2 linked regions of the Spartinivicinus poritis genome follow. The main gene of each other region encodes a partner of the protein of the gene in region 2 in a complex. Links are inferred from orthologs where the notes say so. Each region holds a gene or a part of one and is shown on either strand. Other genes may lie near its edges.

What was found. Proteins that work in one complex are often made in the same cells at the same time.
Region 1: the proteins of hfq (region 2) and ORQ98_RS02695 are in contact, whole or in part, in a crystal structure (PDB 3VU3), measured with the Escherichia coli proteins. The link is inferred for Spartinivicinus poritis from one-to-one orthologs.

Annotation. Positions count from the first base shown.
Region 1 is NZ_JAPMOU010000002.1:271,012-276,801, forward strand. Bases 1,781-4,741 are described here. They hold ORQ98_RS02695 (catalase), read left to right. Parts: upstream 1,781-2,493; coding sequence 2,494-3,990; downstream 3,991-4,741. Other genes in these bases: ORQ98_RS02700 (ankyrin repeat domain-containing protein), read left to right, coding at 4,299-4,741. Also shown: ORQ98_RS02680 (diguanylate cyclase domain-containing protein), read left to right, coding at 1-406; ORQ98_RS02685 (GNAT family N-acetyltransferase), read right to left, coding at 494-1,015; ORQ98_RS02690 (acyl carrier protein phosphodiesterase), read right to left, coding at 1,148-1,753; more of ORQ98_RS02700, read left to right, coding at 4,742-4,820; chrA (chromate efflux transporter), read right to left, coding at 4,892-5,790.
Region 2 is NZ_JAPMOU010000004.1:79,937-85,488, reverse strand. What follows is about bases 64-2,786. They hold hfq (RNA chaperone Hfq), read left to right. Parts: upstream 64-1,159; coding sequence 1,160-1,414; downstream 1,415-2,786. Other genes in these bases: hflX (ribosome rescue GTPase HflX), read left to right, coding at 1,426-2,721; miaA (tRNA (adenosine(37)-N6)-dimethylallyltransferase MiaA), read left to right, coding at 64-888. Outside these bases: more of miaA, read left to right, coding at 1-63; FtsH protease activity modulator HflK, read left to right, coding at 2,909-4,090; protease modulator HflC, read left to right, coding at 4,087-5,163; ORQ98_RS04735 (DUF2065 domain-containing protein), read left to right, coding at 5,315-5,509. UniProt on the Escherichia coli protein: RNA chaperone that binds small regulatory RNA (sRNAs) and mRNAs to facilitate mRNA translational regulation in response to envelope stress, environmental stress and changes in metabolite concentrations.

The DNA of each region.
Region 1 (5,790 bases), on a different replicon or contig from region 2:
AATCATGATTGATATTGACTATTTTAAACGATACAACGATAACCAAGGGCATCAAGCAGGTGATAGCTGTTTGCAAGAAGTCGCGAGGGCCATAGAACAGTCTGTTACTCGCCCCAGCGATCTTGCCGCTCGCTATGGTGGCGAAGAGTTTATTGTGATACTGGCAAATACCAACGACAAAGGGGCAACATCAGTTGCCAATCATATTAACCAAAACATTAAACGACTGGCCATTAAACACCCTGATTCTCTCTGTAGTGATCAGATTACGGTAAGTATGGGGATTGCCTCAACCACTCCTACTGAACTTATGGTGGCTGATCAGCTAATCAAAGCAGCAGATTTGGCACTTTATTCGGCTAAACATGCAGGCAGAAATAGTATCCAGTTTCAACCCTTTGAATAACCACTATCCCCTTTCAAGAATCCATATTGGCTTTTACTACGATCTGCTAAGTCTTATTCAAGTTAGCAGATCGTTTTACTTGTAATGTTAGGATGGTCTAATTTCAAGAAAAGTCGCTTTACTCACTGAAAAGCTATCCACGACGCCTCCATAGGCGTCAAAATGAGGTGCAGGAGTCATTCCCAGCTTTGTTAACACTGCAATGGAGGCTTTATTTTCTGGTACAGCAGCTCCATAAATTTCATCGAGTTGCAATAACTCAAAACCATAAGCGACACAAGCAGATGCCGCTTCAAATGCTAAACCTTGTCCCCACACCTGTTTAATTAGGCCATAGCGGATATCGATAAAATCAGTTTCCAGTACGTATTCCAGGCCACAGTAACCAATTGGCTTGCCTGTTGCTGCCGAATTCAAGACAAAGGTACCAAATCCATGCTGTTGCCAATGGCTTAATCGGTTACTCAGGTAGGCTTTTACCTTGTTTTTTGGATAAGGCTTACCTAATGGTAAATAACGTGTCTGCTCTTCATCAGAAAGGTGTTCAAACAAAAAATCAAAGTCTGCTGCAGTAATGGGACAGAAGGTTATCCTTGGTGTTTTTAGCATTATTATCTACATCTACTCTTTAGGGTTTCTCAACTAATTGTTTGCTGTCTCTGCACTTACCTTTCGCAAGCTATCTGATAGAAGAACCCTTCCGATTACACAGAGGCCAATAACAATGACTAGAGCTACTCTTTAGTTCAACTGGGCATTTTCAACTTCAATGGCTAGGTGATCAATATACTCTATTAATTCTGGAAAAAATTGCAAAAAGCCGTCATCAAGTTTCGTATAGTTTTTCAGAATTTCTGTTTGCGATTCAGCCAGCGGATTATCAAAACGGATTCGCTGTGACAGACGCAGCAAAGTCATTCTCACCCCTTCCAACGATCCATAAGCCATTAACCCATTGTGCTCAATAATACGTCCTACAGTATCAGTCATTGGTGCAGGCATCCACTGACGATGTAGCCAAAGAGCATTATAGGAGTGCTCAATAAATCTGTGCAGTGGAGTGTCAGAAAATGTTGACCAGTGCTTTATTAAAAAGTGGTCAAATATAACATCGGTAATAATACCTGAAAAACGTCGGAAACGCCGATCAAATAGGGGTTTTAGCCCTTGTACAACAACATGATTATCAGTAAATCGATCTACAGCACGATGATTATAAATACCGAGCTTGACAGCTTCTGGTAATCGGTTCAGATCAACTCCCTTACAAAAGTCCCCCATCAGATTACCCAATAAGGACAACCCTTGGTCATGCTGAGATAAGTATAAATGGGCCAGATAATTCACGTGTTTACAATCATGCTACTATCACTAGTGACAGTTTACTCGATCTTCCAATTAATAAACAACCCAACACCCAACGGGACAGAGCTATTTACTCGCAACTACCTACTATTCTGTTCAACCCATGCTCGTTTTCGCTACACAAACACCAACAGCCAAGCAAGGCTGTTTGCTTGAGAGTAAAAAAGCCATTAATGCAACACTGTGATAAAGAATTACTTATCACTATCTAAACGCTGGTTTTAAACCTGATTAAATAAGCCTATGGGTAAACATCTACCGCTAGCTGATTAAAAAGGTCGTTGTACTGCTTTCCTAGCCCGTTATGAATCTTTGTTTGAACTTAGTCTGACCAATTCCAGATTAATTTTTAACCGATCAATGTCGTTAGAGTAGTTACAAATTGGATGAAGGTATTTATAACTTGAAAAAATCAAACCCAAATAACATTATTCGTGGAAAATATATTCATTTGCTAGAATGAAAAACAAAGTTAGCAGAATAAAAAATAGTGACCCATCATCTTACATATAGCCTGCTCTTCTATATATTTATAGTGTCATTTATCATCAATTAATTGTCGGCTAATATTAAAATTAAAGCCATAAAAGTCATTCACGAAGGGGATAAATAGAAATAGTCTATAACTGTCATATATTCATTCCATTTTATTCCCTAAATAACAGCTCTTATGATCAAAAACTCAGACCAGAAGGTGTGATTAGTCACTTAGGAGCTACTCAATGAAAAATTTTCCAACCAAATTAATCACGACAGCAGTCAGTGTCGTATTGGCCTCTATGGTCAATGCCCAAGTACTGACTGATGATAACGGCGCCCCCATTACTGATACTAAAAACTCATTAACTGTTGGTAATAATGGTTCTGTGCTATTACAAGATGTTCATTTAATTGAAAAACTCCAACGTTTTAGTCGCGAACGAATACCTGAACGCGTGATGCATCCTCGCGGTACCGGTGCTCAAGGTTATTTCCTAGCATCGAAAGACTTTTCAAAATATACAACGGCCTCATTATTTAAAAAAGGCCAAAAAACGCCTGTATTAGTTCGTTTTTCCAGCGTTATTCATTCTAAAGGATCCCCCGAAACAGCTCGCGACCCAAGGGGGTTTGCGGTTAAATTTTATACTAAAACCGGCAACTGGGATTTAGTGGGCAATCATCTGCCAACATTTTTTATTCGTGATGCGATTAAATTCCCCGATTTTACTCATGCCAATAAACCTTCTCCAGTCACCAATTTACAAGATCCAAACCGCTTTTTTGATTTCTTTGCTAAAACGCCAGAAGCTACCCAAACCCTCACCTGGTTATTCTCCGACCATGGAATACCCGCTTCTTACCGTACAATGGATGGTTTTGGGGTTCACGCCTTTAAGTTGATTAATAAAAAGGGTGATATTAAATGGGCTAAATTTCACTGGAAATCACACCAAGGGATTAAAAACTTAACCAGTGCAGAAGCAGAAAAAATTCAAGGCAAAGACTTTAGTCATATGACCCGTGATCTTTACGACAATATTAAAAAAGGTAATTATCCAAAATGGGATTTAATGGTAAAACTCATTGATCCAAAAGACCTGGATAAGTTTAACTTTAATATTTTCGATGATACTAAGCAGTGGTTCGATGTGCCTGAAGTGAAAGTCGGCACCTTGGTATTAGATAAAATACCACCCAACTTCTTCCAGTTTACCGAAATGGCTGCTTACGCCCCTTCTCGGATGATTCCTGGGATTGCACCTTCGCCGGATAAAATGCTGCAAGGTCGGTTATTCTCCTATGCTGACGCACAAATTTATCGGTTAGGCACCAACTATCAGTTATTACCGGCAAACCGCCCACTGATTAAAGTCACTAATTATAATATTGATGGAGCAATGAACTTTTCTGATCAACAAGGGGATGTTAACTACTACCCCAGTCATCATGTCAATGACCAGGTGACCCCAGAAAAAGACAACTCTGCAATATTACAGGGTTATATGGTGAGAGAAGAAATCAGCAAGCCCAAAAACTTTTACCAAGCAGGCATTCTTTATCGCAAGTTTAGCCCTCAGGAAAGAACTAACTTGATTAGTAACTTGTCTGGCGCCCTTGCCCAAGTGACAGATAAAGGCATTCAAACCAAGATGGTCAGCTACTTTTACAAGGCAGATCATGAGTATGGTCAGCGTTTAGGCGACAAATTAGGCCTAAAGCCTAATCAATATAAATAACCTAATTAATCACTTAACAGCTGTTGCGAAAGGAGACTTTAGACTCTCTATTCTTTTGAAAGGGTCGCAAAAAAAGGAGGAAGTAAATTTAGTGTTCGATATGGAATAACAGGATATTCATCCGCCGCGCTTGAAGTGCCGTCCCTGGCCCATCAAGCGCTAAAAAGGCATCCATGCCTTAGCTACAGAACACCCTGTCACTCCATACCCGCTAGCTTTCGCAACACCCTCCCAAAGACTGCTTCAAGCACTTTTAAGACAACCTGTCAGTGAATAGTTGTTATTCAAAAACCAATAGGAATTTACAGATGCAAAAATATATTGGATATTTTCTTATATTGTTATTTACCCTATTAGCCTCATGTACGCAACCTAACCCAAATCAACCAAATAATACGACTGTACAAGCTAAGCAAGAAACAACACCAGAAAATGGACAACCCCTTTCAGCTGCGCAAGAGGTCGAGCTGGCTTTCTTTCATGCTGCTCGCACAGGCGATACTGAGTTAATGAAATTATTTATCGATTCTGGTGTTAATGTAAACTTCCAAAACAATCAAGGTTATACCGGTTTGATGGTAGCCGCTTTTCGTGGACAGCCCGAAATTGTCGATCAACTTTTAGCGGCTGATGCTTCTGCCTGTTTAGTGGATGAACGGGGTAATACTGCCCTTATGGCAGCTATAGTATCAGGGGAGCTTAGTATATCTCGTAAACTATTTACGATCGATTGTGATGACCAGCATTTGGATAACCGAAGCCTGACGTTTGCTAATCAATTTGGCCAACAAGAAATTGCAACCTTATTAAAACAGCGGCAAGAAAAGTAAATGACGGCCCAGGTAACAATTGAGCCGGATGATAACCCAGCAAAAAATACCATTATTCATTTTACTTATTTTTATAATGCTATATTTAACAGCCAACCAATTAAACCACAACTCAACACCACCAACCAAGGAGGTAATTTCCAAAACATCAGAGCTATAAAAGCGACTAGTGCTACAGCAAAATCTTGTGGCTGCTGGATGGCACTTGACCACACTGGCTGATATAAGGCTGCTAGTAGTAACCCTACGACACTGGCATTAATACCAGTGAGCGCTGCTTGCACTTTTGCATTTGCACGTAATTGCTCCCAAAAAGGCAAGGCGCCAGCAACCAATAAAAATGAAGGGATAAAAATCGCTATCAAACAGAGGATGCCCCCCAACCACCCCGTTGGCGATTGAGTCATTGAAGCACCTAAATAAGCAGCAAATGTAAATAAAGGCCCAGGTACTGCTTGAGCTGCCCCATACCCTGCTAAAAAAGCTTCATTTGTCACCCAACCGGATGGCACAACCTCTGCCTGCAATAATGGTAATACGACATGGCCACCACCAAACACCAAAGCACCCGCCCGATAAAAAGAATCAACCATTGCCAGCCACTGCTCAGATAATAACTGGGTCAAAGTAGGAAGCACAACTAATAGCACTATAAACAGCAGTATCCAAATCCCCCCGGTACGACGGCTGATTGAGATAGACATTGGGTTATGTACAACACAGGTCGTTGGTCTAACCATTAACATACCCACTAAGCCTGCACAAATGATAACCCCCACCTGTGCCCAAACTGATGTAAAAAACAACATGCCACAAGCAGAACATGCCATTAAAGACACTCGTTGCCTATCAGGGCAAAGATTACAAGCCATCCCCCAAACTGCCTGAGCCACCACAGCAACAGCCACGACTTTTAAACCATGCAATACACCCAACGGCATCATATCGCCATGGTGTGCAATACCCAAAG
Region 2 (5,552 bases):
ACTGATTTAGCCATAGAAATTTATAAGCAATTACCCTGTGAGTTGATTAGTGTCGATTCGGCACTGGTATACAAAGGGATGGATATTGGTACGGCAAAGCCAGCACCTGAAATATTAGCTGAGTTCCCTCATCATTTAATTGATATAAAAGACCCTGCTGAGTCTTACTCTGCAGCTGATTTTTGTATTGATGCAATGCAATTAATAGCAGACATTATCGCCAGAAAAAAAACTCCCTTATTGGTAGGGGGTACCATGCTTTATTTTAAAGCCCTTAAAGATGGGCTTGCGGAAATGCCTGCGGCTGATGACGCAATTAGACAACAGATTTCTGTTGAAGCAAGCGAACATGGTTGGACCTATATCCATGCTCAATTAGCAGCTGTTGATCCAGAGTCTGCACAACGGATTCACCCAAATGACCCGCAACGGTTGCAACGGGCGCTGGAGGTGTATAGATGTTCTGGAAAAACCATGACTCAATTTCGACAGGAGCAGCAGCTTCAGCAGCAGTGTTTTCCTTATCGGATCGTTAGTTTGGCTGTTGCGCCTGAAGAGCGCAAAGTCTTGCATCAACGTATTGAAAAGCGTTTTTTACAAATGATTGATCAAGGTTTTTTGGCAGAAGTAAAAGCACTTAAGCAGCGCTCTGACCTCAATCGTAACCTGCCATCAATCCGCTCGGTGGGTTATCGCCAGGCTTGGGATTATCTGGCGGGGGAACTAAGCTATGAAGAGATGATCGAAAAAGGCATTGTTGCTACGCGTCAGCTGGCTAAGCGCCAGTTCACTTGGTTGCGCAGTTGGCCTGAGCTGCATTGGTTTGATAGCCTTGATCAGGATTTACCAGCTCAGGCCTTGAAATTTGTGGAGCAGGCACTTATATAGAGCTTAAGTTTTAATTTTAAGCTATCATATACAGCTAGCTCGGCTATTAACGTTTGCGCTTATCGCTGCTAACACTGGAAATGGTAACAGGTATAGAGGCTTTAACTAGAGCTATTGGCTTTGCTAAAGCAGTTGACCTATACCCGACATAAATGATTTTACACTACGTGTTGGGTATAACTTCTAGGTTTGAAGTTTTATAAGCGGATTATTTTATTTATTAGTAAGCATTTTTTAATTTTTTTTGATATTTAATTAAAGGAGTACAGCAATGTCAAAAGGGCATTCTCTACAAGACCCTTACTTGAACGTGTTGCGCAAAGACCGTATACCTGTTTCCATTTACCTGGTTAATGGTATTAAGCTGCAAGGACAAATTGAGTCTTTTGATCAGTTTGTTATTTTGCTGAAAAACACTGTCAGCCAGATGGTATATAAACATGCTATTTCTACAGTGGTTCCCACCCGTGCAGTCAGACTGCCAATGCAAGGGCAGGAGCAAAGTGGCGAGCCCGGTAATAATTAAGGAGTTTGTCGTTGTTTTTTGAACGCCATCAAGGTGGCGAACAAGCGGTATTGGTACATCCTGAGTTAATCAGTGACCAAGATAGGGAAGACCCCCGTGAGTTTAAAGAGCTGGTTAGCTCTGCGGGGGCGAACCCAGTAGCCTTTCTAACCATCTCCAAGCAACAACCCAACCCGAAATACCTGGTGGGTAGTGGTAAGCTCGAAGAAATTCGCCAGCAGGTTAAAGCCCATAAAGCAGAGCTGGTGATTTTTAATCACGCTTTAAGTCCTTCTCAAGAACGCAATCTGGAAAAAGAATTACAGTGTCGAGTGCTAGACCGTACTGGTCTGATTCTGGATATTTTTGCCCAGCGAGCGCGCACCCATGAAGGTAAATTGCAGGTCGAGCTGGCTCAGCTTCAACATATGAGTACACGCTTGGTAAGAGGTTGGACTCACTTAGAAAGACAAAAAGGTGGGATAGGCTTACGTGGACCTGGTGAAACTCAGTTAGAAACAGACCGGCGCTTGCTTCGTGCACGAATTAAGTCAATTACTAAACGTTTGGAAAAAGTGCGAAAACAGCGTGACCAAGGGCGTCGAGCTCGCAAACGGGCAGAAGTACCAAGTGTCTCCTTTGTAGGATATACCAACGCTGGTAAATCAACGTTATTTAATTATTTAACAGCAGCTGATGTCTATGCTGCTGACCAATTATTTGCGACACTGGACCCAACCCTAAGAAGAATAAAAGTACCAGATTTAGGCTCGGTTGTTTTAGCTGATACTGTGGGCTTTATTCGGCATTTGCCGCATAAGTTGGTAGAGGCTTTTAGGGCAACTCTTGAAGAAACCGTAATGGCTGATCTGTTGGTTCATGTAGTTGATGTTAGTGACCCAAATTATCAAGACAATATTGAGCAGGTGGAAGCTGTTCTAAAAGAAATTGGTGCAAATGAGTTGCCTAGTCTTCAGGTGTACAACAAGATAGACCAATTGTCTGATGTACAGCCACGAGTCGATTATAATGAACAGGGAGTGCCCACCCGGGTTTGGTTGTCTGCTCAACAAGGTAATGGTACTGAGTTATTAGCGAAAGCCATTGCTGAGCATATGGGGGATCAATTAATTCAGCAAACAATTACTTTAACCCCTCAGCAAAGCCGGTTAAGAGCGCAGTTTTATGAGTTGGGAGCAGTACAGTCTGAATCAATAGATGCAGCTGGTAATACACTAGTAAAAATCAGAATGCCAAAACAAGACTACGACAGATTGTTAGGTCGTTCTGGGGTAAAACCAGAAGCTTTATTGTCAGAAGCTCATTAACAAGAGTACAGGTTGAAGGTAGCAACTGTCGCTCTTACAATGCACAGTCGTAGATTTATCCGAATTAACAAGTATCATAGCCATAACAACAACTTTGTTCAGGAGCACCTTCTATATATAACGAGTGTGTTATTGGGAAGTGCGCCTATTAGCTTACTAATCCAACACTGGTGTAATGGAGAAGTTTATGGCCTGGAACGAACCGGGTGGTAACGGAAATGATAAAGATCCCTGGGGCAGCGGGGGGAATCGTGGCAATAACAACCAGGGGCCCCCTGATCTGGATGAAGCCTTCCGTAAATTAAATGAAAAAATTGGCAGTCTGTTTGGTGGTAAAGGCGGTGGTAAAGGAGGCAGATCATCTGGCTCTGCTGCGGGTGGTATTTTCCCTCTCGCTTTTGTTTTGCTTGCCATCTTATATATTTGGAATGCTGCATTTACTGTGGATGAAAAGGAGCAAGTGGTTATCTTGCGGTTTGGTGAATATAAAGAAACCGTGGGGCCTGGCTTGCACTTTTATTTTCCACCCATTGACTCTAAGTATCAGGAAAATGTAACTGAGCTGCGGACTTACAATGTAAGACAGAAGATGCTGACTGAAGACGAAAATATCGTCGAGGTTTCTTTGTCAGTTCAATACAACATTTCTAACCTGAAAAATTATGTGCTGAAAATTGCTGATCCAATCAGTACATTGGAGCAGGCGACTCAAAGTGCCTTGCGTCATGTAGTCGGTACTTCAAAAATGCACTCAGTATTAACAGAAGGCCGTAGCATTATTGCTGCTGATGTAGCAGAAAGACTGCAAGCTTACCTGAATGACTATAATTCTGGGCTTTACATTAGCAAAATCAACGTAGAAAGCACTCAGCCTCCAAGAGAAGTCCAAGCAGCTTTTGATGATGTGATTCGTGCGCGTGAAGACCGTGAGCGAGTACAAAATAAGGCCATCGCTTATCGCAATGCCATTATTCCTCAGGCAAAGGGTAAAAGTAAGCGGATAACAGAAGAGGCTCAAGCCTATAAAGCTGAAATAACGGCGAAGGCCAATGGTGAAACTGCTCGCTTTAAGCAAGTGTTAGTTGAGTATAAAAAAGCACCAGAAATTACCCGTAGTCGGATGTATATAGAAACGATTCAAGATGTACTAGGTGAAACCAATAAAGTGATTGTTGATGTGGAAGGTGGTAATAACCTGATGTATTTACCGCTGGACAAACTGATGGGAGCTAGCTCAAAGGCAACTACCACCCTAACGGGTCAGCCTGTTCTTACTCAGCAAGAGATGGATGCCATAGCTGATAAAGTAGCTGGACAATTACGTAAGCGTACTTCTTCAAATCGAACTGGTGGGAGGGTTGCAAGATGACAGGTAAAAGCTTAGCAACCATTATTATTGCCTTGGTCATTGTCATTATTGGCTGGGAGTCAGCTTACATTGTCAGCGAGCGTGAGCGGGCAGTGGTGTTACGGTTTGGTCAAGTTAAAAACCCAGATGTACCTGCCGGTCTCCATTTCAAAGTGCCCTTTATTGATAAGGTGAAAATCTTTGATGGCCGACTACTAACGTTAGATGCAGCTCAAGAGCGCTTTTTTACTCAGGAAAAAAAGGCGCTAGTAGTAGACTCTTTTGTTAAGTGGCGAATTGCTGATGTGCAACGCTTTTATACTGCAACATCAGGCAATATTGTCCAGGCTAACCGATTACTCTCGCAGCTGATTGAGTCAGGCTTGCGTAACTTAATTGCTCAGTGTGAGCTAAAAGAAGTTGTTTCAGGTAAGCCTAACATTAAGAAGCGTTCTCGCTTTAAATGTGCCAAGGAAACGCTAATACTGGATGACAGTGTAGTTCAGCTTGCTTCAGGCGTTGATGTAGCACAAGCTGCCGCACAAGCACAGCAAAAAGCAGCTAAATCCGTAAATGCTACAGAAGAAGAACCTGCAGACCTACGTGATAGGCTGATTTTCAGCATTAAAAAAAGCTTGAATGAGCAAGTGAAAATTAAAGAAAAATATGGCATTGAAATCGTAGATGTACGCTTTAAGCGCATTGATTTGCCAGAGCAGGTCAGTGATTCAGTATATGAAAGGATGATAACTGAACGGGAAAAAGAGGCTCAGGAAATTCGTTCATTTGGTAAGCAAAAAGCAGAAGAAATTCGTGCTGAAGCAGACCGTGAGCGTCGTGAGTTGTTGGCGCAAGCCTATCAGATTGCTGAGCAGTTACGAGGCGAAGGTGATCAGGAGGCAGCTGGTGTCTATGCAGAGGCTTATGGTAGTGACCAAGAGTTTTATAACTTTTACCGCAGCTTACAAGCGTATCGTCAGGCCTTTAACCAGCAAGGCGATATTATGGTATTAAAGCCTGAAAGTGATTTCTTTAAATATTTGAAAGCACCTCATGCAATAACAAATACTTCTAGTGCAGAAATTAATCAATAAACATGGTGGAAGTACTATTGGCAAAGTAGCTGGTTATTTGATCAGCTGCTTGTAATAAGCTGGTTGAAATCGCTTCAATTCTGCTAATAAATCATGTTAGTATCATCCAAACCGGGTTATCACCCGGTTTTTTTATTGCCTAAGGGAAAGCATGAATTTTTGGCACGAGTTATTAGTTGCATTTTGCCTGATGTTGGTTATTGAAGGGATTATTCCTTTCTTATACCCCAGCCGGTGGCGCGACTTAGTGGCAAAACTAGCGACCTTCGATGATCGTCAATTACGACTAGCTGGTTTGGTCAGTATGTTGGTAGGAACTGGCTTGTTATATTTAATTAACTCGTAGCTGGCGGGTAAAGCCCAAAAGATTCTTGTCAGTGTAGATTGTA